Regions from separate parts of the Streptomyces sp. NPDC057486 genome, predicted to be linked through region 1. Evidence: riboswitches for the same ligand, from Rfam matches in the RefSeq annotation. Region 1 holds a riboswitch; each other region holds the start of a gene.
What was found. Region 1 has a riboswitch for cyclic di-AMP ahead of ACFU6I_RS31510 (M23 family metallopeptidase). Riboswitches for the same ligand answer to the same signal wherever they lie in the genome.
Positions count from the first base shown of each region.

Region 1 (7,772 bases):
GGGCTGCACTGCGACCGGGTGGCGCGGCTCGCGGGCGACGAGCCGGGCATGCGGATCGTGCCCTTCCGCGGGGAGTACTACGAGCTGACCAGGCCGGAGCTGGTGCGCGGGCTGGTCTACCCGGTGCCGGATCCGGCGTTCCCGTTCCTCGGGGTGCACCTGACCCGGGGCCATGACGGCGGTGTCCACGTCGGGCCGAATGCGGTGCCCGCGCTGGCCCGCGAGGGGTACAGCTGGCCGGTCGTACGCCCGCGTGAGCTCGCGGACACGCTGACCTGGCCTGGCTCCTGGCAGATCGCACGCAGACACTGGCGGTACGGGGCGGGCGAGGTGCACCGTTCGCTGTCGAGGAGCGCATTCACCGCGGCCGTCCGGCGGCTGCTGCCCGAGGTCACGGAGGACGACCTGCGCCCCGCCCCGTCCGGTGTCAGGGCCCAGGCGGTGCTGCGCGACGGCACGCTGGTGGACGACTTCCTCATCCGCGAGGCCCCGCACACCGTGCACGTGCTGAACGCCCCGTCGCCCGCCGCGACGGCCTCTCTGCCCATCGGGCGGGAGGTGGCACGCAGGGCGCTGCTCCGGGCACAGGGAACGGGATGGAAGCCGCCCGCCGTAGAATCGGGGCATTGTGTCTGAGTCCTTGAACCCCGCCCCCGAGACCGACGAGGCCCACGATCTGCGTGCCGCCGCCTTCGAGCGGCAGCGCAGGCTGCGCCAGGAGCCGCGCTTCCCCGGCGGGCCCGCCGCCGATCCGGCCGGTTCGCACCACGAGCGCCGGATCCGCAGCTTCCAGCCGCGCCGCAGCCGTGTCACACCCGGCCAGGAGGACGCGCTGCAGCGGCTCTGGCCGAAGTGGGGCCTGGACATCGACGGGCAGTCGGTCCTCGACCTGCCCGAGCTGTTCGGCGGGCTCCCGATCGTGCTGGAGATCGGCTTCGGGATGGGTGAGGCGACCGCGCAGATGGCGGCCGACGACCCGGGCACCGGCATACTCGCCGTCGACGTGCACACCCCGGGCCAGGGCAATCTGCTCGGGCTCGCGGACCGGAACGGACTGTCCAACATCCGGGTGGCCAACGGTGACGCGATCATCCTGCTGCGCGAGATGCTGCCGCCGGACTCGCTCGACGGGCTCCGGGTGTACTTCCCCGACCCGTGGCCCAAGAAGCGCCACCACAAGCGGCGCCTGATCCAGCCGGAGTTCCTCGATCTGGTGGCGCAGCGGCTGAAGCCGGGAGCCGTGCTGCACTGTGCGACCGACTGGGAGCCGTACGCCGAGCAGATGCTCGAGGTGCTGACCGCGCACCCCCTGTTCGAGAACACGGTGGCGGACGGCGGCTACGCACCGCGGCCCGCGTTCCGTCCGCTGACCCGGTTCGAGGGGCAGGGCCTGGACAAGGGCCACGTCGTGCACGACCTGCTCTTCGCCCGTAGCTGACCTTTCCGGCGCGGCCGGGTCCTCACCCGTGGCTGAGCTGCGGATTTCCTGACGGGGCGGCACGCGCACCTCGTCGCCCCATGGTCAGCTGTCAGTCCCCCTCGTTAGGGTCATGGGGTGTCCGACGGCTCTGTCCAGCAGCAACAGTCGCAGCCGGCCGTCCCGCTCCTCGAGGAGCAGCGGGTCGGCGAGATCCTGGCGGCCGTGCCGGAGCGGGGTCAGTGGCGCTACCGCCCACGCCGCGTCGGCATGGTCTGGCGGAGCAAGACGTTCCGTATCGCTGCGGTCTTCACGGTGCTCGCGCTGTGCGGGCTGGTGATCCTGGCCCTGGTCCGCGCCCAGACCGGCACCGAAGGATTCCTGGTCGGGCTCGGTCTGGCCGTGCTGCCCGTCCCGCTCCTGATGACGGCGTTCCGCTGGCTGGACCGGGTCGAACCCGAACCCTGGCGGAATCTGCTGTTCGCCTTCGCCTGGGGTGCGTGCGCCGCCGCCCTGGTCGCGATCATCGCCAATTCCTTCGCGACCCGCTGGATCGCGACGGCCACCGCGGACCCGGCGAACGCGGACACCCTCGGGGCCACGGTCATAGCGCCGGTCGTCGAGGAGAGCGCGAAGGCGGCGGCCGTCCTGCTGATCTTCCTGTTCCGGCGAAGGGACTTCGGCGGTGTCGTCGCCGGGGTCGTCATCGCCGGCTTCACGGCGACGGGCTTCGCCTTCACCGAGAACATCCTCTATCTGGGCAACGCGTTCGGCGAGGACCAGCAGATCGGCAACTCGGGCCTGGCGTCGGTGACGGCCGCGACCTTCTTCGTACGAGGGGTGATGACGCCGTTCGCACATCCGCTCTTCACCGTGCTGACCGGCCTGGGCTTCGGCTTCGCGGCGCTCAGCGCACGCCGCCACCGCATCCGCCGCATCGCGCTGCCGCTGCTCGGACTGGTCCTCGCCATGGGCATGCACGCCCTGTGGAACGGCTCGGGGACGTTCGGCCCGTACGGCTTCTATGTCGTGTACGGGGTGTTCATGGTCCCGGTCTTCGGACTGGTCACCTGGCTGGCGATCTGGTCGCGCCAGCGGGAGCTGCGCACCCTGGCGACCGAGCTGCCCGCGTACGCGGCCGCCGGCTGGCTGACCCCGGCCGAGCCGCTCGCGCTCTCCTCGATGCGGGCCCGCGGCCTGGCCCGGGACCTGGCGCGCCGGCAGCACGCGCAAGCGGGGTACGGAGCCCCGGGGTATGGGTACGCCGCCGCCTACGGCCCCGCCCACGGCGCTCACAGCCGGATCGCGGCGCAGGTACGCAGTCACGCCAAGGCGCAGGCCGCGGCGCGCGGCAAGGCGGCGGCGCGGACGGTCGCCGAGTACGAGTCGTTCGCCACGTCCCTGGCGTTCCTGCGCCGCCGGGCAGGCCGCGGGGCGGCGGAACCGGACTTCAGCGCACGTGAACTGGAACTGCTGCACCATCTCTGGCAGCGCCGGGAGGTGGCCGCCCCCGCCCTGGCGTACGCGGCACAGGCGACGGGCCGCCTGCGCCCGCGGTACGTGGCCCCGGCGCCGGTTCCGCAGCAGTACCAGCCGTACGGCGGCCACAACCCGTACCTGTCACCCCCTGGGCAGCCGTATCACCGGCCGCCCCACGGACGGCACCGCTAGTGCCTTGACCGGCAATGTTTGCCCCATGAGGAGCGCCGTCCGGTGCGTGTGATCGCAAGGCGGCCGGAAGTCCTTGGATGGGGTCTCCCCTGCTCGAACGGAGTTGAGAGCTTGGGGAAGGAGCTACCAGGGCTTTTGGCCAACGCGGAAGGGGGTCCCCCCTGGCCCTTGAGGCCTTGGGGGAGCGCGTGCCGGGCGGTGCGACGGGGCAAAGCTTGCCGGGAGGGGCACTAGTGCTGCGACCGGAAAGGTCTGCCGGGAAGCCCGCGGCGTCCGGTGCGGTGCATCGCAAGGCGGAGGATCGCCCTCGTACCGGACGTACTCGGGTGATGCGACAACGCAGCGAGGTTCCGGGCGTCGCGAGCCGGTGAACCTTTCCGGTCGCAGCACCGGGGGAGCCGGCCGCCCCGGCATCCCCGGTGACGGGTCAGGCGGACGCTTCGGTGAGTTCCGCCAGCTCCTGCTCGGTCAGCCGCAGGTCGGCGACGGCCACCAGTGCCGGCAGCTGATCGACCGTGCGGGCCGAGGCGATCGGGGCGGCTACGGTCGGACGGGCGGCGAGCCAGGCCAGGGCGACGGTCGCGATCTCGGCGCCGCGCTCCTGGGCCACCCTGTCGAGTGCGGCCAGGACCTTCCGGCCCCGCTCCGACTCCAGGTGCCGGCCGGCATTCTCGGCCCGGGCGCTCTCCACCGACGTGCCCGGACGGTACTTGCCGGTGAGGAAACCGGAGGCCAGGGCGAAGTACGGGACGGCGGCGAGCCCGGCGCGGGCGGCGGTGTCCTGGAGCTCGCCCTCGTAGGTGTCACGGGAGACGAGGTTGTAGTGCGGCTGCAGGGCGACGTAACGGGCCAGCCCCTCGCGCTCGGAGAAGTCCAGGGACGCCTGGAGCCGCTCCGGGCTGATGTTGGAGGCGGCGATGGCGCGCACCTTGCCGTCCTTCACCAACTGGTCGAAAGCGGTGATGATCTCCTCGACCGGGACGGTCTCGTCGTCGAAGTGCGTGTAGTAGAGATCGATGTGGTCGGTGCCGAGACGGCGCAGCGACTGCTCGGCCGCGGCCTTGATGGTGGTCGCGGAGAGGCCCTTGTACTCGGGATGGGCGCCGACCTTCGTCGCGACGACGATGTCGGAGCGGTCGGAGCGTGCGGCGAGCCATTTGCCGATGACGATCTCCGACTCGCCGCCCTCGTTGCCGGGGACCCAGGCGGAGTACGAGTCGGCGGTGTCGATGAAATTGCCGCCCGCCGCGGCATACGCGTCGAGGACGGCGAACGACTGCGCCTCGTCGGCGGTCCAGCCGAAGACGTTGCCGCCGAGGGCGAGCGGGAAGACCTGAAGGTCGGAAGAGCCGAGCCTGCGGAGAGAAGTCATAAGTGGATCAACAAAATCCACCGGTGCCGCTATTCCATGCATGATGCACGGGAAAGCCGTGGAGAAACGGACCGGCAGCCCTGACGTCGGGGGGTGAGCGTCAGGGCTGCCGGGGATCGATGGCGGGCCGGTGGGACGGCTCGCGTTCCTCGGGTCAGGGCGTGAGGCCCTTGTCGCGCAGCCAGGTCATCGGGTCGATGCCCGTGCCGCTCGAGGTGTGGACCTCCAGGTGGAGGTGAGGGCCCGTCACATTTCCGGTGGCACCGACGCGGCCGATGGTCTCACCGGTGGTGACCTTCTGGCCGACGCTGACGTTGATCGACGACTGGTGACAGAACCACAGCTCCGTACCGTCCTCGAGCTCCAGGACCGTGCGGTAGCCGTAGGAGCCGGACCAACCGGCCGACTTGATGGTGCCGGTGTGGATGGCCTTGATCGGGGTGCCGGTCGGAGCCGCGAAGTCGAGACCGGTGTGGTAGCCGGAGGACCACATCGAACCGGCCTGGCCGAAGGTCGAGGTGATCGTGTACGAGGAGGTGGGGATGGCGTAGCTGGCGGCCAGTTTGGCGAGCCGCTCGGCCTCGGCCTTCGCCTTCGCCTCCGCCTCCGCCTTCTTCTTCGCGGCCTCGGCCTTGGCCGCCGCGACGTCCTGCTTCTGCTTCGCCTCGGCTGCCGCCTTCTCCGCGGCGGCCTTCTCCTCGGCCGCCCTGGCCTCCTCGTCGGCGGCGTTCTGCTGCTGCTCGGCCTGCTGGAGGATGCGGGCGCGGAGCGCCTCGCCGGCGTCGGTGGCGCCCTGCTCGGCCTCGGCGGTGGTGATGCCCGCGCTGGTCAGCGGTGCGGCGGCGGTCTCGGCCTGGGCCTGGTCGATGGCGGACCCGTCGGAGAACAGCGCGCCCACCCCGGGGAGGGAGCCGGCGTCGGGGAGATTGTCCGCGATGGAATCGGGAAGGGAGATGGAGACCGGCGGCTTGCTCTGCGCGGTGGCCATGCCGCCCGCGCCGACGGCCGCGATGACACCGACACCGAGAACCGTGGAGCTACGGGCGAGCCCGTTGCGCTGCTTGGCGACGCGGTGCCTGCCACGTACGGGGCGGACGGACTCCTCGGTGGGGTTCCATTCCTCCCAGGCCCGGTCGGTCTCTCCGAAGCCTTCGGTGCCGAACTCGGTGTCCGTCCCGGATCCGTACTCGGTGGTGAAGTCGGGGCCGAACCGGGAAGGGGCTTCGGGGGCAGGCTTGTTGGACGCCACGGGGGCGCACTCCTTTCCTTCCTTCTCGCCTACCGGGTTAGCTGACGGGTTCGGAGCAGGAAGGTCTCCTACGGATTCCTCTGCCTCTCACGAGACACAGGTGTCCGATTCACCCCATGTAGGTGGTTCCCCGGTTCCCTTGCGGAATTCGGCGCTCGCGCACGGGTGCCGCCACTGACGACGGCTGGGACGACCGCGCTGCGTTATCGAACGTTAATAGACACACGGGTCCGATTCCAAGCCGTTCCCACTGATCGTTGACGACCTTGGCCTGGACTTTACGGGACACAACCGGGTGGAATCGGACGAGTTGACCCCGACTCAGCCGCTACCGTCTTTCTGACGTTGCGTCAAACGTTATGCGGAGCGGAACTCTTCGATTACGCACGGTGGCATCGTCCTCGTGTGCTCACCGCAGTCGCGACTCATTCCTGACCGCGCCCCACGATCTTCACCTTCGTGCGCCGTTCCAGCTGCCCCTCCGCGGGCCGCGCGACCGCCACCAGTGCCAGGTCGTCGGTGGACTTGCCACCCGTGTGCACCCGTACGTCATCGGTCAGTGCGGACAGCAGTTCCTCGGGCCCGGGGAAGAGCCGTCCGCGCAGTCGGGCCGCCGGATCGTAGAAGATCCCCTGTTTGTCCCGAGCCTCGGAGAGGCCGTCGGTGTAGACGAGCAGCGTCGTCCCGGCGGCCAGACCCCAGACGTCGGCCAGGTCCGGCCACACCCCCAGCCCCATACCGAGCGGCAGCGCGGGCACGCTCGGCACCAGCACCTCCACCTCGCCGTCGGCATGGAGCAGCAGCGGCTCGGGATGGCCGCGGTTGACGATCCGTACCTCGGCACCGCCATGCGGGATCTCGGCGAGTGCGGCGGTGACGAACCCCTCGACCGGATCGATCCCGCCGCGCCGCTCCCCCTCCCGCGCCAGCGCCCGCTCCAGCCGCTGCGCCACGTCCTCCAGCGAAGCCTCCTGCTCGGCGGCCTCCCGGAACGCGCCGATGATCACCGCCACCGCCTCGACCGCGTCGAGCCCCTTGCCCCGCACGTCCCCGACCACCAGCCGCACGCCGTGCGGGCTGTCCACCACGGCGAACAGGTCGCCGCCGACGAACTCGTCCGCCTGCGCCGCCTCGTACCGCGCGGCGACCTGCAGCCCGCCGATCCAGTCGTTCGGCTTCGGCAGCACGGCCCGCATGGCGGTCTCCGCGATGACCCGCGCCGAAGCCAGCTGCTGAGTGCTTCGCCGTACGACTCCGTTGATGAAGAGGGCGAGGAGCGAGACGGTGAGCACGGTGAGGATCTCGAGGGACGGCACGACCTGCAGCACCGTGCCGCTCTCACTCCGCAGGACGAGGATCGAGAGCAGCGAGGCGGCGCCGATACGGACGGTGCCCGCCCGGGTGAAGAACGGCGCGGCGACCAGCGGGGCAGCCACGAAGAGCGGCACGGCGGTGAACGGCGGCGGGGTGAGGATGTCGAACACGAGCCCGACGATGATCATCAGTGCAGGCAGCACGCCGACGAACCGCCGGGAACGGCTGCCGCCCCCGGCCCGCACCCCCCGCAGCTTCTCCGCCATCCCCACCAGTGGTCTCCTGCCCGGTACGCGCAGCGGCTCCTGTGGTCTCCTGCCCGATGCGCCCCCGCGGCCTCCTGCCCGGTACGCGCCTGACTGCGGACGGTGCCGCACCCCACTCCCCCAGGCTGGCCGGAGCGGCGTCGCGCGGCGACTCCGCGTCGGCCGAAGGGGGGACGGAAACGCGAATCAGGCCCGGCATGCTTCATGCATGCCGGGCCTGATTCTTCAGTAGCGGGGACAGGATTTGAACCTGCGACCTCTGGGTTATGAGCCCAGCGAGCTACCGAGCTGCTCCACCCCGCGTCGGTGAACACAACTCTACGCCATCCGGGACGGACGGTTGACCATTTACTGGTCCGCCTGCGCCCATCCATGCCCACCGCTGCACCAAGGTGCCGGATTCGAGAAGCAGTTGCCGGCTCGCAGCCTGCCCGGATGGCCTCCGACGACCGCACCGCTCACCCCTGCCCGTACCGACCACAC
Region 1 is NZ_JBHVEE010000085.1:19,067-26,838, reverse strand. It holds gene lhgO (L-2-hydroxyglutarate oxidase) at 1-636, shown strand, start outside; gene trmB (tRNA (guanosine(46)-N7)-methyltransferase TrmB) at 629-1,438, shown strand; gene ACFU6I_RS31520 (PrsW family intramembrane metalloprotease) at 1,556-3,088, shown strand; gene ACFU6I_RS31515 (aldo/keto reductase) at 3,516-4,460, opposite strand; gene ACFU6I_RS31510 (M23 family metallopeptidase) at 4,615-5,709, opposite strand; cyclic di-AMP (ydaO/yuaA leader) riboswitch at 5,721-5,873, opposite strand; gene ACFU6I_RS31505 (PP2C family protein-serine/threonine phosphatase) at 6,135-7,289, opposite strand; tRNA gene ACFU6I_RS31500 (tRNA-Met) at 7,519-7,592, opposite strand.

Region 2 (7,772 bases), on a different contig from region 1:
TGAGGGGACCCGTGGTCAGCAGGACGCGTGCCGGCAGCTCGCTCACGGACGCCAGCACCGTCCGGTACAGGGCGGAGGCGTTCGGCATGCCGCCCACCTCGGTGCCGAGCGTGACGTAGACGAGCGGTTCCTCACCGCTGTGCCACCAGTCCGGCAGAGCGTCCGGGGCGGGTGGTTGGTGGTAGCGCCGGGTCACCGCGTACGGCGAGGGGTCCAGGGACGTGGGGAGCCGGGTCAGATAGGGGGAGGCCCTGAGCCGGTCCGCGATGCCCGCACCGTACGAATCGAGTACCGGGCGGAGCAGTTCATCGGTGGACTCCGCGAACTGCGCGGCAGAAACGGCGACCTGGGCATGCGGGACACCGTGGCGCTCGGCTGCCACCACCGACGCGAGCTCGTACATCTCGTGCAGGACGAGATCCGGCCGCCACTCCCGGCAGAGCTCCTCCAGCGTCGGCAGCATGGCGGTGGTGCACAGCCTGCCGAACACCTCCCTGGTCATCAGGGACACGCCCTCGTCCGCAGGCAGTCCCAACACCCGCGTCATCAGCGGGACGAGCTCGGCCTCCGGCGGCTCCCCGCCGATGCGGTAGGGCTGTTCCCGGGTCGTCAGTAACGGTTCGAGCTTGGGCGGTGCGACGACGAGGACATCGTCCCCACGCGCCGCGCAGGCGTCGATGAACGGGACAAGGGGGTTGAAGTGGCCCGATCCGCTGGTCGAGGCGAAAAGTACGCGCATGGCACGACCCTAGGGATCGGCGCCCCACACCCACAGGACTGCATTGCGCCGACTTCCGGCACTCCGCCGCGCCTTGCTGTCCGACCGACGACGCCAGGAGGCCCACGTACCCATCGACAGGGCCCACGCACAACCCGTCCGGTGGATTCGTGGTGCTGCAAGCAGTCGTACGAGGGAAGGAGAGTGAAATGCCTGAAATCTCCGCACCTGTGATCAAACTCGTACGGCAGACCACCGAGCCTGTCGCGGCGCAGACCCTGCGCTCGACGGCGGCCGCGGTGATCGCGTATGTCGTCGCGGTGTGGACCCTTCCGCAGCCCGCACCGCTGACGGCTCCGCTGACCGCGCTCCTCGTCGTCCAGGTCACCCTGTACGCGACACTCACCACGGGCATCCGGCGCGTCAACTCCGTCGTCGTCGGGGTGCTCATCGCCATCGGCTTCAGCGCCCTGGTGGGGCTGAGCTGGTGGAGCCTGGGTCTGACGATCTTCAGCTCGCTGATCATCGGCCGGATGGTGCGGGTGGACGAGTTCGTGCCGGAAGTCGCCATCAGCGCGATGCTCGTCCTCGGCGTCTCCCAGGTCGCCGCCACCGCGTGGGACCGCGTTCTGGAGACCCTGATCGGTGCGGGCGTCGGCCTGTTGTTCAACCTGCTCGCACCTCCCGTATGGGTGCAGAACGCGGGCGTGTCCATCGACGAACTGGCACGGGAGATGGGACGGATGTTCCGGGCCATGGGCGAGGAGGTCGGCGGCCACATCTCCGTCACGCAGGCGGCGGCGAGACTGCACGACGCCCGCAGACTCGACCACGACATCGTGGCCGTCGACGCCTCGCTGCGGCAGGCCGAGGAGAGCCTCCTGCTCAACCCCCGGATCCGGCAGGGTCTTCTGTACCGCATCGTCCTGCGTACCGGACTCGACACACTGGAGATCTGTGCCGTTGTGCTCCGCGTGCTGGCCCGCACGCTGACGGACCTGGCCAAGGCCCGGACGGAGGAAACCATGTTCCCGCAGGACGTGGCCGCCTCGCTCCGGGAACTCTTCACGCAGATGGCCGACGCCATCGAGAGCTTCTCCACGCTGATCACCACCCCGGTGTCCGCCAATGCCGAGGAGGCGGAGTCGAGACTTGCCGACGCACTGGCCGCCAGCCGCGCCACTCGGGACGTGGTGGCCGACCTCCTGCTCGAGGACGTCCAGGAGCACCCCCGACAGTGGCAACTGCACGGTGCGCTGCTCGCCGAGGTCGACCGCATTCTGGATGAGCTGGACATCGACAAGCGCGCCGAACGCCTCGGCGAGGAACTCGACCGCCACTCCGCCGAACTGCACGAACGCCATCCCCGGCTCGCCGCACTGCGGCGGCGGCTCGGCAGCCCCCGGGCCACGCAGCCGACAGTCCCGGGAGCGTGACGCGAGCCGACAGGAGACCGCGCCCCGCGACGCCCGAATGCCTCGGCCCTGCTGCCGCCCGCACACGCGAACGCCCTCTGCAGGGTGGGCACTTCACACCACCGATCGGCGCCCGGAGTCCGGCACGGCTGTTCGGCGCAGGCGGACCGTGCAACCCGGCCTTACGATGCAGGAGGGGCACCGGAAGCCTCGGAGCGCCGGGGCCGAGACCCGCAGGGTCCGCGGTCCCGCGCCTGATCACGGAGACACGTCACATGGCACCTGACCAGATCCCAGGCATCGATCTCGCCGCGGCTCCCAGCGGGGCGGGATGTGCGGACTGCCTGGCGGGCGAAGGACCGGGATGGTGGCTGCACCTGCGCCGCTGCGCCGCGTGCGGTCACATCGGCTGCTGCGACTCCTCCCCCTCGCAGCACGGTACGAAGCACGCACGCGAGGCAGGACATCCCTTCCTGGCCAGCTTCGAGCCGGGGGAGAACTGGCTCTGGAACATCGAGACCGAGGAATATTACGAGGGATTGGAGCTGCTCCCGCCCACCTCGCACCCGGTCGACCAGCCGACCCCGGGACCCCGGGACAAGGTCCCCTCGGACTGGGAGCAGCAGCTGCACTGAAGCCGCGCTCCTCAGCCACCGGCAGACATATGGGTCCTCAGGCACGGATCGGTCGTCCCGTCGGGACAGGCGAGACGGCCGATGTCCCAGCCGGCGCGCCCCGCTCCGGCCTGATAGGCGCTTTCGTAGAAGGCGAGAACGGCCGCACGGGGATCGCTCTCGGTGCGGGCCGCGTCGTACGGCAGCACCGCCAGATGGCTGCCGCCGCGATCCACCCACTGCGCCGACACCGGAGTGAGCGGTTCCTCCGCCAACCGCGCCGGTTCGGGAGCGGTGTACGAGTAGAACGCGGGAGCGGCGAACTTGTCGTCACCGAACCAGAATCCGAAGCTGATCACTTCTCGGGAGTAGGCCTCCCGCGTCACCGGGTCGACCTGCTGGGGCTGGTCGATCTGACGCTCCGAAAAGCGGGTGTGGGCGATATCGAAGGTGTGCCAGAAATGGTGCACGGGACTGACTTTCCCCGAAAACCGCGCCGCGAATTCCTCCAGTACCAGTGCCACTTGACTGAGAACCTGCCAATACCGGTTGGCGTGTTCGGGATCGTATGCCGCGTGCTGGGTGTCCTCGGCGAACGGCCGCTCGGCGTCGGGCAGATCAAATGGCCTGGGCACGTTGATATCCACCTTGATGCCCAGTGCTTCCAGGGCGGCCATGACCTTCTTGTGGAAGGACGCCACAGACTGGCCCGAAAGTGGGAACGAGACCGTCACACCGTCCAGTCTTGTGATGACGAGGCGATGGTCGACGAAGTCGAAGTCCACCGTGAAAATCGGGTTGCCGTCGATCTGCCCCATGGGGCGGGTGGTGATACCGCGGCCGGTGAGGTGAAACGGAACGTTCCACCAGTGATTGCGCCGGACGCTGGCCGCGAGACGGATCTTTCCGACGACCTGCGCGAAGCGGTGGAGCGTCTCTTTGGTGTCACGCCACTCGGCGAGCGGCATGGGCGGGAACAGCTCCATCGCCATCACTTCTTTCGTGCTGCCGGACGGTCCCGGTGGGCGGGCAGGGCGTTCTTCCGCACCATCATGGCCATGCCGAAGGCGTACGGCACCTCGTGCGGCCGTCGTGGTGTCGTTCGTGTGAACCTGCGCGACCAGGCCGGGGTGGGCGGCCACTCGTGCGCCGCAGTCGGCGCAGATGCGTGACGTGCGACTGGCCCCGGTCGCCTCGTGGGAGGCGACCTTCCCGACGAGTCGGAGGCCCGAGGGCCTGTCCGTCGAAGCCAATATCTGCTAAATGTCGGAATTTTGGCGATTAAGGGAAGTTGCTCGACTGTCCGATGCATGCGAAACCCTCACGGGTCGGGGTCTTACGGGTCGGGCAAATCGCCCTTTTCGGACTGAGTGGTGAGAGTCACCTTTCGGGCGCGCGGACGCAGCGGCGTGCCGCCCGGTTCCCTGCTGCGCCAAGAAAGTTGGCTTCGTGGGCCGGGGTGGATCAGGTGAAATTCCGCGACTCGATCTTGTAAATGAATTGTGATCGAGAAATGGGGGCTTGTTCAGGTCGGAGTTTCTCGCCTACGGTCACCGTCAATCCGGATGGAACGCCGAATCCTGCCGCCGTCCGGTAACCCGACCATTCACGTACGGCAGGAGCGGGGGACCCAGGCAAGCCGCCGATCCGGTATCCGGAACGGCTAGGGGTGAAGTCGTATTCCCATACGGCGAGGCAACTCCAGCCTCAACCCGACAGCTCACCTCGTAGGCGACGGAGAGGAATGCGCCATGCCCGCAATGGGTAACCACCGTCGTCGTAAGTCCGGTTCGCTGACTCGCGGAATCATTGCCGTGAGCACGGGCGGAGCCGCTCTGGCTCTTCCGATGATCGGGGCCACCGTTGCCTCGGCAGCGCCGGCGCAGTCTGTCACCGCCGTCGCCAATGCGGTGGCGCCCGCTGCCGCCCCCGCCAAGCCGACTGCCGTGCGGGCGGCTACGCCCTCCACCTATTCCGTGATAGCCGGTGACACCCTTTACAAGATCGCCCTGAGTCAGTCCGTGAGCGGCGGTTGGCAGCAGCTGTACAAGGACAATCGAGCGGTCATCGGAGCCGACCCCGGCGTGATTCACCCGGGCCAGAAGCTCACCATCGGCGCCAAGGCCGCGCCCGCGGCGGTCGAGTCCACGACGGCCGCGAGCACCGCCGCTGTGGTCACCCCCAAGCCCACGACGTACACGAACGACCTCGACGGCTGGATCAAGGAGTCGCTGGCCGTCATGGCCAAGCACGGCATCCCCGGCAGCTACGACGGGATCCACCGCAACATCATGCGCGAGTCCTCGGGCAACCCCCGGGCCATCAACAACTGGGACTCGAACGCAGCCAAGGGCACGCCGTCCAAGGGTCTCCTGCAGGTCATCGACCCCACCTTCCGGGCCTACCACGTGCCCGGTACGTCGATGGACCCCTACGACCCGGTCGCCAACATCACGGCCGCGTGCAACTACGCCGCTGCCAAGTACGGCTCGATCGACAACGTGTTCGGGGCCTACTGACCCCCGGTTGCGTCGATTCGGGAATGACGGGTGGCGAAGGTCCGACAGGGCTTCGCCACCCGTTCCCGTCGGTCCTGTCCTCCTGCCGCGCGGTCCGGGGCGACGCGTGACGTTGCGTGTCCGGGTCCCTCGATCGGGTGCATATTACCCGCAGGTATGTAGTGACTTGACACGCAAACAGCAGTAGAACCAGTTTCACTCTGAAGAGAGTGAGGCGTGTCACATGAGTGACTCTACCATGCATGATGCAGGCACCGAGGGTGTTTCGCGTCGAAGATTCATCACAGGAACTGGTTCTATTTTAGGAGCCGTGGCCCTCGCGGGTCACACCATCCCGGCCCGGGCCGGGATCCGCTCCGCAGCCGCTCCGATCGACTCCGGAGCCCATGTCCCGGCCCTGGTGATCGGCACCGGATACGGCGGCTCCGTCGCCGCACTGCGTCTCGCCCAGGCAGGCGTCGACGTGCACATGATCGAAATGGGCATGGCCTGGGACACCCCCGGCCCGGACGGCAAGATCTTCGCCAACACGACCTCCCCGGACAGCCGGTCGTACTGGCTCCGCACGAGGACCAAGCAGCCGCTCAGCAACTTCCTCGGCTTCCCCATCGACAGGAACATCACCCGCAACACAGGGATCCTCGACGCCGAGGAGTTCAGCGGGATCACCGTCTACCAGGGCCGCGGTGTCGGTGGCGGCTCGCTGGTCAACGGCGGGATGGCGGTCACCCCCAAGCGCGAGAACTTCGGAGCCGTCCTCCCGTCGGTGGACGCCGACGAGATGTACGGCATCTACTACCCGCGCGCCAATGCCGGGCTCGGCGTCGGCACCATCGATCCGGCCTGGTTCGACACCGCCGCGTGCTACCAGTACGCCCGGGTCGGCCGTAAGCAGGCCGAACGTGCCGGCTTCCCGTTCGTCTTCGTGCCCACCGTGTACGACTGGGACTACATGAGGCAGGAGGAGGCCGGAACCGTCCCCAGGTCGGCGCTGGCCGGCGAGATCCTCTACGGCAACAACTACGGCAAGAAATCGCTGCAGAAGACGTACCTCGACCGGATCAGAGCCACCGGCAGGGTCGCCATCTCGCCGCTGCACAAGGTCACTTCGGTCGCCCCGGCGGCAGGTGGCGGCTACACGGTCGTCATCGACCAGATCGACACCGGCGGTGACACCACGGCCACCAAGACGGTGACCGCCGACCGGGTGTTCTTCGCGGCCGGCAGCGTGGGCACCAGCAAGCTGCTGGTCAAGCTGAAGGCCACCGGTGCGCTCCCCGCCCTGAACAACGAGATCGGCAAAGGGTGGGGCGACAACGGCAACGTCATGTGCGGCCGGGCCAATCACCTGTGGGACCCGACCGGCAGTCTTCAGGCGTCCATTCCCACGGGCGGCATCGACAACTGGGCGGCCGGTGGCGCGTTCGCCGAGGTTGCGCCGCTGCCCACCGGGATCGAGACATACGCCTCGTTCTACCTGTCCATCACCAAGAACCCGAACCGGGCCGAGTTCTCCTGGAACGCCGCGACGGGCACGGTCGACCTGAACTGGCAGACCGCCTGGAAGCAGCCGTCCATCGACGCCGCCAAGACGATCTTCGACAGGATCAACCAGAAGGAGGGGACGATCTACCGGACCGATCTCTTCGGCACCTACAAGATCTGGGGCGACCACCTCACGTACCACCCGCTCGGCGGCGCGGTGCTGAACCGGGCCACCGACAACTACGGCCGCCTGCACGGCTACGTGGGCCTGTACGTCATCGACGGCTCGCTGATCCCCGGCAACACCAGCGTCAACCCGTTCGTCACCATCACCGCGCTCGCCGAACGGAACATCGAGAAGATCATCGCCACCGACCTGTGACGATCAACGGCCGGGCAGCGCGCACACGGTGTCGAGGCCCAGCACATGGTTGAGCCGGCCGAAGGCCAGCCATGATCCGATGCTCATGCTCAGCTCCACGATCTCGAGCTGACTGTAGTGCGCGGTCATCCGGGACCAGAACGCGTCGTCGAGGTTGTGGTGATCCAGGGCGTACCGCTCGGCGTATTCGGCGGCCAACCGGGTTCGGTCGTCGAAAACGTCGGTGGTACGCCACTCGGTCACCGCGTCGGCGAATTCCTCCTCGACCTTCACACCGTCCCGTTCGGTCCGCCAGTCGAGGCAGAAGAGGCACCCGTTGATCTGGGCGATTCGCAACCGCGCGGCTTCGAACTCGCGCAGTCCCAGGGTCGTGTGGGCGTACACCGACAGCGAGAAGTTCGATGCGGCGATCCCGATCCCGGGCACCATCTCGCCCCACACGTACTCGATCGCGTCCTTGCCCTCGGGGATGTCGATGTTCATGGATGTCTCCTTCCGAGCCTGCCGACTGCGGGGCGCAGCGGGACGTCGAGCGCGTCGTAGATTCCTGGTTCCGCGTCCACGAGCCAGTCGATGGCGCTCACGAGCCGGCCGACCGCGGTGGCGTTCCCGCCCGCGGACCTGTTCTCGCCCTCGTCG
Region 2 is NZ_JBHVEE010000023.1:67,975-75,746, reverse strand. It holds gene ACFU6I_RS14025 (glycosyltransferase) at 1-739, opposite strand, end outside; gene ACFU6I_RS14020 (aromatic acid exporter family protein) at 928-2,154, shown strand; gene ACFU6I_RS14015 (UBP-type zinc finger domain-containing protein) at 2,409-2,768, shown strand; gene ACFU6I_RS14010 (DUF5996 family protein) at 2,780-3,733, opposite strand; cyclic di-AMP (ydaO/yuaA leader) riboswitch at 4,309-4,494, shown strand; gene ACFU6I_RS14005 (transglycosylase SLT domain-containing protein) at 4,499-5,266, shown strand; gene ACFU6I_RS14000 (GMC oxidoreductase) at 5,490-7,133, shown strand; gene ACFU6I_RS13995 (carboxymuconolactone decarboxylase family protein) at 7,137-7,616, opposite strand; gene ACFU6I_RS13990 (dihydrodipicolinate reductase) at 7,613-7,772, opposite strand, start outside.
Region 2: linked by a shared signal. The riboswitch ahead of ACFU6I_RS14005 (transglycosylase SLT domain-containing protein) and the one ahead of ACFU6I_RS31510 (M23 family metallopeptidase) in region 1 are both predicted to bind cyclic di-AMP.

Region 3 (7,772 bases), on a different contig from region 1:
GCAGCACCAGGATCCGCTCGGGCCCGGTCAAGGCCGGTGACGTCATCGCGTACTCCGGGAACTCCGGCAACTCCACCGGCCCGCACCTGCACTTCGAGGTCCGGCCCGGTGGCGGAGCGGCCATAGACCCGCTGCCCTGGCTCCGCAGCCACGGCCTCGACCCGACCTGAGCAGCAGAGTCCGGCACGGCACAGGCCCCGCCCGTCGGCAGGGGCGGGCGCCCTCGCCCGCCCGTCGGCTCCGGAGCGGACCCCCTGGGGCGTGTGTCGGAAGTCCCGCCTGCCCCGCGACGCCCGGCGCGCACGCTCGCTGCGTTGTCGGGCGCGCCCGAGTACGTCCAGTACGAGGACGACCCTCCGCCTTGCGATCGCACGCACCGGACGCCGCCGGGCCCACCCTTCGGGCGGACGGCGGGACTTCCGACACACGCCCTAGAGCTTCTCCACCGGCGCGTACCGCAGCAGCAGCTTCTTCGGTCGTTCGTCCCCGAAGTCGACCGTCGCCTTCGCCTGGTCGCCGATCCCCTCGACCGCCGTCACCGTGCCGAGCCCGAACTGGTCGTGCGTGACCCGGTCCCCGACCACCAGCGTGACCGTCGGCTTGTCCGAGGTACGCCGGGTCGCGAAGCCCGAGGGGCCCGAGCGGGCGCGCGACGAGGACAGCGACGACGTGATCCCCGACGTCGGTCCGGCCGGGGCCGCCATCGGCCCGGTCCGCTTCCACTCCAGGTGCTGGTCCGGGATCTCCTCCAGGAACCGCGACGGCGGGTTGTACGAGGGCTGGCCCCACGCACTGCGCATCGCCGCCCGGGTCAGGTACAGCCGCTCACGGGCACGGGTGATGCCGACGTACGCGAGGCGCCGCTCCTCCTCCAGTTCCTTGACCTGTCCCAGGGCGCGCATGTGCGGGAAGACGCCGTCCTCCATGCCGGTCAGGAACACCACCGGGAATTCGAGCCCCTTGGCCGTGTGCAGCGTCATCAGCGTGATGACGCCGGAGCCGTCCTCGTCCTCGTCGGGGATCTGGTCGGAGTCGGCCACGAGCGCGACCTTCTCCAGGAACTCGGCGAGCGTGCCCGTGCCCGCACCTTCCTCCCCGGCGGACTCCCCCCGCTCCTGCTCGAATTCGAGCGCGACGGCGGCGAGTTCCTGGAGGTTCTCGATCCGCGTCTCGTCCTGCGGGTCCGTGGACGCCTGGAGCTCGGCGAGATAGCCGGTCCGTTCCAGCACCGCCTCCAGCACCACGGCGGGGCCCGCGCCGGACTCGACGATCGTGCGCAGCTCCTCCATCAGCGTGTTGAACCGCTTGACGGCGTTGGCCGAGCGGGCCGCCATGCCGTACGCCTCGTCGACGCGGCGCAGTGCCTGCGGGAACGTGATCTTCTCGCGCAGCGACAGTGCGTCGATCATCGCCTCGGCGCGATCGCCGATACCGCGCTTGGGAACGTTGAGGATGCGGCGCAGCGGGACGGTGTCCTCGGGGTTGGCGAGGACCCGGAGATAGGCCAGGATGTCCCGGACCTCCTTGCGCTCGTAGAAGCGCACGCCGCCGACGACCTTGTAGGGCAGGCCGACGCGGATGAAGATCTCTTCGAAGACACGGGACTGAGCGTTCGTCCGGTAGAAGATCGCGACGTCGCCGGCCTTCGCGTCGCCCGCGTCGGTCAGCCGGTCGATCTCGTCGGCGACGAACTGCGCCTCGTCGTGCTCGGTGTCCGCGACATAGCCGGTGATCCGGGCGCCCTCGCCCGCGTTCGTCCAGAGGTTCTTGGGGCGGCGGCTCTCGTTGCGCTCGATGACCGCGTTGGCGGCGGAGAGGATCGTCTGCGTGGAGCGGTAGTTCTGCTCCAGCAGGATCGTCGTCGCGTTCGGGTAGTCCTCCTCGAACTGGAGGATGTTGCGGATCGTCGCGCCGCGGAAGGCGTAGATCGACTGGTCGGCGTCACCCACGACGCAGAGCTCGGCGGGGGCGTCGGCCTCTCCGGCCGGGCCGACCAGCTCGCGTACGAGCGTGTACTGCGCGTGGTTGGTGTCCTGGTACTCGTCGACGAGGACGTGCCGGAAGCGGCGTCGGTAGTGCTCGGCGACGTCGGGGAACGCCTGGAGCAGATGGACCGTCGTCATGATGATGTCGTCGAAGTCCAGTGCGTTGGCCTCGCGCAGCCGGGACTGGTACATCGCGTACGCCTGGGCGAGCGTCTTCTCGAAGCCGTCCGCGGCCTGGCCGGCGAAGGTCTCCTCGTCGATCAGCTCGTTCTTCAGGTTCGAGACCTTGGCCGTGAACGACTTCGGCGGGAAGCGCTTCGGGTCGAGGTCCAGATCGCGGCAGACCAGGGCCATCAGCCGCTTGGAGTCGGCCGCGTCGTAGATCGAGAACGACGAGGTGAAGCCGAGCCGCTTCGACTCGCGGCGCAGGATCCGCACGCACGCGCTGTGGAACGTCATGACCCACATGGCGTTGGCGCGCGGTCCGACGAGCTGCTCGACGCGCTCCTTCATCTCGCCCGCGGCCTTGTTGGTGAAGGTGATCGCGAGGATCTGGCCGGGGTGCACGCCCCGCTCGGCCAGCAGGTGGGCGATCCGGTGGGTGAGCACCCGGGTCTTGCCGGAGCCCGCGCCGGCGACGATGAGCAGCGGCGATCCGGCGTGAACGACCGCGGCGCGCTGCTCGGTGTTCAGCCCGTCGAGCAGGGCGGCGGAGTCGATGGCGGGGCGGTGGGCGCCGTCCCGGTAGTACGCGTCCCGGTGCGGCGGGGGCGCGTCGAAGACACCCGCGAAGAGGTCCTCCGGCACCGCTTCGGGTGCGGAGTCCTCGGGGGGCGGCGGGGGTTCTTCCTCCGAGTGCTGGAGGCCGGCCAGGAAACTGTCGTCAAAGAGGCTGCTCATCGCCTCACGAGTCTAGGGCGACGCACCGACACTCTGCGGCCGCATGGGAAAGCGCGACCGGAAGGCACCTACGCACGGAGAGCGCCCACCCACGCCCCGTAAGGGAATCGGGGCCCGGACCGCCTCCTCCGACCTCTCTTCACCAAGGTCACGAAAACGTATCGGGCATATCGAACATCAAGCTTCACAGCGGCACCACGGTTGGCTAGCGTGCTCCGTCGGGCGGCCCGTACCCCCTTGAGGCGAACCACGCCGAGCGGGCTCCCCCGCCGAATCCGCGCTGCCCACAGGGAAGTTCGGAACCGGGGACCCACATGCGAAACCGGGGTGAATCGGTCTGTATCCCCACTCGGACCGTAGGGCAGCCTTCCGTTCCGCCCGAACCCGACAGCTAACCCGGTAGGCGGTCCACGGAAGGAGATGCCGGCTTTGGCATCGCATCGCAAACCGCGCAGCCGGGTACGCACCACCACCCCCGCCGTCGGGCTCACGACGGCCGCACTGGCAGGCGTGACCCTGCTGTCGACCCAGAGCGCCACGGCCGCCCCGAGCGCACCCAAGCCCAGCATCGAGGACGTGCAGAAGAAGGTCGACGACCTCTACCGGCAGGCGGGCACCGCGACCCAGCAGTACAACCAGGCGAAGGAGGCCTCCGCCAAGCAGCGCGGCAAGGTCGACGCCCTGCTGGAGGACGTGGCCGAGCGCGCCGACAAGCTGAACGAGGCGCGCAGAACACTCGGCAACTACGCGGCCGCGCAGTACCGCACCGGCTCCATCGCCCCGACCGCCACCTTCTTCCTGGCCGACGACCCGCAGTCGTACTTCGACCAGAACCAGCTGATGAACCGGATGACCGCCCAGCAGCAGAAGGCGGTCACGGACTTCCGTACGCAGCAGGCAGCGGCGGCGAAGAAGCGCGCCGAGGCGACGAAGAGCCTGGAGACGCTCACCGAGTCCCAGGCCACGCTCCGGACCAGCAAGCAATCCGTCCAGAAGAAGCTGGGCGAGGCGCGCACGATGCTGTCGAAGCTGACGGCCGAGGAGAAGGCGCGGCTGGCGGCACTGGAGCGCGAGAAGGAGGCGGAGGCCAAGCGCAAGGCGGAGGAACTCGCCCGCCGGCAGGCCGCCGCCAAGGCCGAGGCGGACCGCAAGGCCCAGGAGGCGGCGAAGAAGGCCGCCTCCACCAGCGGCACGGGCACGGGGGCGGGCACGGGCACGGGAACCGGGACCGGGACCGGGACCGGCTCGGACACCAGTGCCACCACGAAGGCCGAGAAGGTTCTCGCCTTCGCCCGCGCCCAGATCGGCAAGCCGTACGTCTGGGGAGCGACGGGCCCCTCCTCGTACGACTGCTCAGGGCTGACCCAGGCCGCCTGGAAGGCGGCGGGCGTCGACATCCCCCGCACCACCTGGGACCAGGTGAAGATCGGCACCCGGATAGCCACGGCCGACCTGCAACCGGGCGACCTCGTCTTCTTCTACGACGACATCAGCCACGTCGGTATCTACAAGGGCGACGGCATGATGATCCACGCCCCGAAGCCCGGGGCGAACGTCCGCGAGGAGTCGATCTACTACATGCCGATCTACGGCAGCGTGCGCCCGGCGTGACGCCGAGCTCCTCCAAGGAGTGAGCCCCTGCCGGGTCCGGCAGGGGCTCGCTTCTCGTGCGGGTGGGTCCGGCTCAGGTCCAGAGTGTCGCGATGAAGATGTTGGCGACCGTCAGTCCGCCGACCGCCGCGAACACGCCCTTCTCGACCTTCTCCTCGTCCCGCTTGATGTAGACCAGCGCGAGGATCACCACCAGGACCGCCAGCTTCACGCCGATCTTGATGTTGTTGACCGGGTGGTCGTCGGCCTGGTTGAGCCCGACCAGCGCGACACCGGTGACCAGCATGGTCAGCGCTCCGTGCAGCATCGCCGGGACGAAGCGTGCCGTGCCCGCGCCCATCGCCTTCATCTGGGTCAGGAAGCCGCCCAGGAGGGCGGCGATGCCGATGATGTGCAGCGCGACGAAGACATTGATGAGTACGTCCATGAGGCCGCAGCCTAGCCGGGGCCATATCACCCCTCTTCGGCGAGGTGGGGGCTACCCGGCATTTCGCTCGCATCTGTACCAATTGCCTGACTCTGACGGAATTTTCCAGTCACTCGGCGACAATACATTGCCAAATTCGGGCAATAGCCGTCATTGCGACTCTTCCTCGCGCCCCGGGCTTAGCGTCCCTGTCCAGGTGGCCGGCTTCACCACCGCTCCGCACCCGGACGGCAGCCCGGTCACCCCGCCGAGAAATCCGGCGGCGGGCCGCTCCCCCTGTTGGTGTCCCGCCGCCGGACCTCAGCGGCCCGCCGGTAGGCCCCGACGGGCAGTCGACCCAAGGAGCCCCGCCCCTGTGGCAGTGCATCGAAAACCCAGGCAGCGCCCGCACACCGGCTCCGCCGCCCGCACCGCAGCCACCCTCGCCCTCGCCGGGGCCGCGACCGCCGCCGTCCTGCCGGGCTCCGCGCACGCCGAACCACAGCCCACCCCCGCCCGGATCAAGGCCGAGGTGGACCGGCTGTACCACGACGCCGAGGTCGCCACCGAGCAGTACAACGGCGCGAAGGAGGAGGCGACCGCCGCCGCCAAGTCCTTGAACGCACTGCGCGACGAGGCCGCCCGCAGGGCCGAACGCCTCAATGCCTCCCGCAACGCACTCGGTTCGCTCGCCGCCGCGGAGTACCGCACGGGCGGCCTCGACCCCGCCGTGCAGCTGGCGCTGTCCTCGGACCCCGACCAGTATCTGCAACGGGCCTCGTACGTGGAGTGGGCCTCCGACCGCCAGGCGGCCGAGGTCTCCAACGTGCAGCGGCAGGTCACCGAGATCGCCCAGCTGCGCACCGAGGCGAAGAACGAGCTGGCGGCCCTCACCGCCCGCCGGGCCGACCTGAAGAAGCACCGGACGACGGTCAGGGCCAGACTGGCCGACGCCCAGAAGCTCCTGGACACCCTCTCGCCCGCGGAGCGTGCCGGGTTCGAACGCGCGGACGCCGCCCGCGCGGATCGCGGCGCCCCGCGCCTGGGCGCCACCCAGGCTCCCAACGCCCGCGCCGCGGAGGCCGTCGCGTTCGCCTACGGGGCGCTCGGCAAACCGTACGTCTGGGGCGCCACCGGACCGTCCTCGTTCGACTGCTCCGGGCTGACCCAGGCCGCCTGGCGCTCCGCCGGCGTCTCACTCCCCCGCACCACATACACCCAGATCAACGCCGGCCGGCACGTCCCCCGCTCCGAACTCGTCCCCGGTGACCTGGTGTTCTTCTACTCCGGGGTCAGCCATGTCGGTCTCTACATCGGCGACGGACAGATGATCCACGCACCGCACCCCGGAGCACCGGTCCGCATCGCGCCGATCGACAACATGCCCTTCGCGGGAGCGACCCGGGTCGCATAGGCTCCCTCGCTCCGCAGTTCGCGGTCCTGGGTCCGGAGTCCCACCGGACCGGTCGAAGGGGAACCCGTATACCCATGGACGCCGATGTCCGGACGCACGCCCATGCACTCGCCCTCCGCTCCCCCGGCGACCTCCTGCCGCCGAAGCCCGTCGACACCCTCGTGCTCGCCGAACCGGCCACCGACGCCGAGTTCTACGCCGCCGCCCGCGTACAGCACCACGGGTAGGTGGTGTGGCTGGAGCCGGCCGACACCGCTGTGGAACGGATCCACGCGGGCATCGGCCACCGAAGGGTCGGCGAGAAACTCGACATCGCCGTCGCCCCCGACCGGGAGAACGGCCGACTCAGACCAGTCGTCGGGCCGTCGCCCACCGCGTCAGCTCGTGCCGGTTCGACAGCTGGAGTTTCCGCAGCACCGCCGAGACGTGCGACTCGACCGTCTTCACCGAGATGAACAGCTGCTTGGCGATCTCCTTGTACGCATAGCCGCGCGCGATCAGTCGCAGCACCTCGCGCTCGCGCTGCGTCAGCCGGTCCAGGTCCTCGTCGACGGGCGGCGCGTCCGTCGAGGCGAACGCGTCGAGGACGAAGCCGGCCAGCCGGGGCGAGAACACCGCGTCGCCCTCCTGCACCCGGAAGACCGAATCGACCAGATCGGTGCCGGTGATCGTCTTGGTGACGTAGCCGCGGGCGCCGCCGCGGATGACACCGATGACATCCTCGGCGGCGTCCGAGACGGACAGCGCAAGGAAGCGCACCGGGTTCTCGACCGCGCCCATCAGCGGGGCGCAGCGGCGCAACACCTCGACGCCGCCGCCGCCCGGCAGGTGCACGTCGAGGAGGACGACCTCGGGGCGGGTCGCCGTGATGACGGTGACCGCCTGGTCGACATCGGCGGCCTCGCCGACGACCTCGACACCGGTCTCCTCGGTGCGGCCGATCTCGGCCTGGACTCCGGTGCGGAACATCCGGTGGTCGTCGACGAGCACGACCCGTACCCGGCGCTCCGGGCCCCCGATCGCTTCGGTGGTCTCGGTCATTCGCCCGCCCTCTCCATCTCCAGCTCGACTTCCGTGCCCCCGCCGGGCACCGAACGCAGCCGCGCCGTACCGCCGTTGCGCTGCATCCGGCCGATGATTGATTCTCGTACGCCCATTCTGTCCCCCGGTACGGAATCCGGATCGAATCCCGGACCACGGTCCCGTACGGAGACGAAGACCGTCCGGCCCTCGACCTCCGCATAGACCTGCACGGCGCCGCCCTCGCCACCGTACTTCGCGGCATTGACCATCGCCTCGCGTGCGGCCTGCATCTGCGCGGCGAGCTTCTCGTCGAGCGGGCAGTCGCCGACGACGACGACCTCCAGGGGGACACCGTGCTTGTCCTCGACCTCGGCGGCGGCGCGTTTGACGGCTTCGGCGAGGGTATCCGGTTCGTCGCCCTCGTCCTTGCCGG
Region 3 is NZ_JBHVEE010000055.1:25,463-33,234, reverse strand. It holds gene ACFU6I_RS24740 (M23 family metallopeptidase) at 1-170, shown strand, start outside; gene pcrA (DNA helicase PcrA) at 432-2,885, opposite strand; cyclic di-AMP (ydaO/yuaA leader) riboswitch at 3,143-3,307, shown strand; gene ACFU6I_RS24730 (NlpC/P60 family protein) at 3,306-4,496, shown strand; gene ACFU6I_RS24725 (hypothetical protein) at 4,570-4,923, opposite strand; gene ACFU6I_RS24720 (C40 family peptidase) at 5,279-6,316, shown strand; gene ACFU6I_RS24715 (hypothetical protein) at 6,391-6,543, shown strand; gene ACFU6I_RS24710 (response regulator transcription factor) at 6,662-7,357, opposite strand; gene ACFU6I_RS24705 (PspC domain-containing protein) at 7,354-7,772, opposite strand, start outside.
Region 3: linked by a shared signal. The riboswitch ahead of ACFU6I_RS24730 (NlpC/P60 family protein) and the one ahead of ACFU6I_RS31510 (M23 family metallopeptidase) in region 1 are both predicted to bind cyclic di-AMP.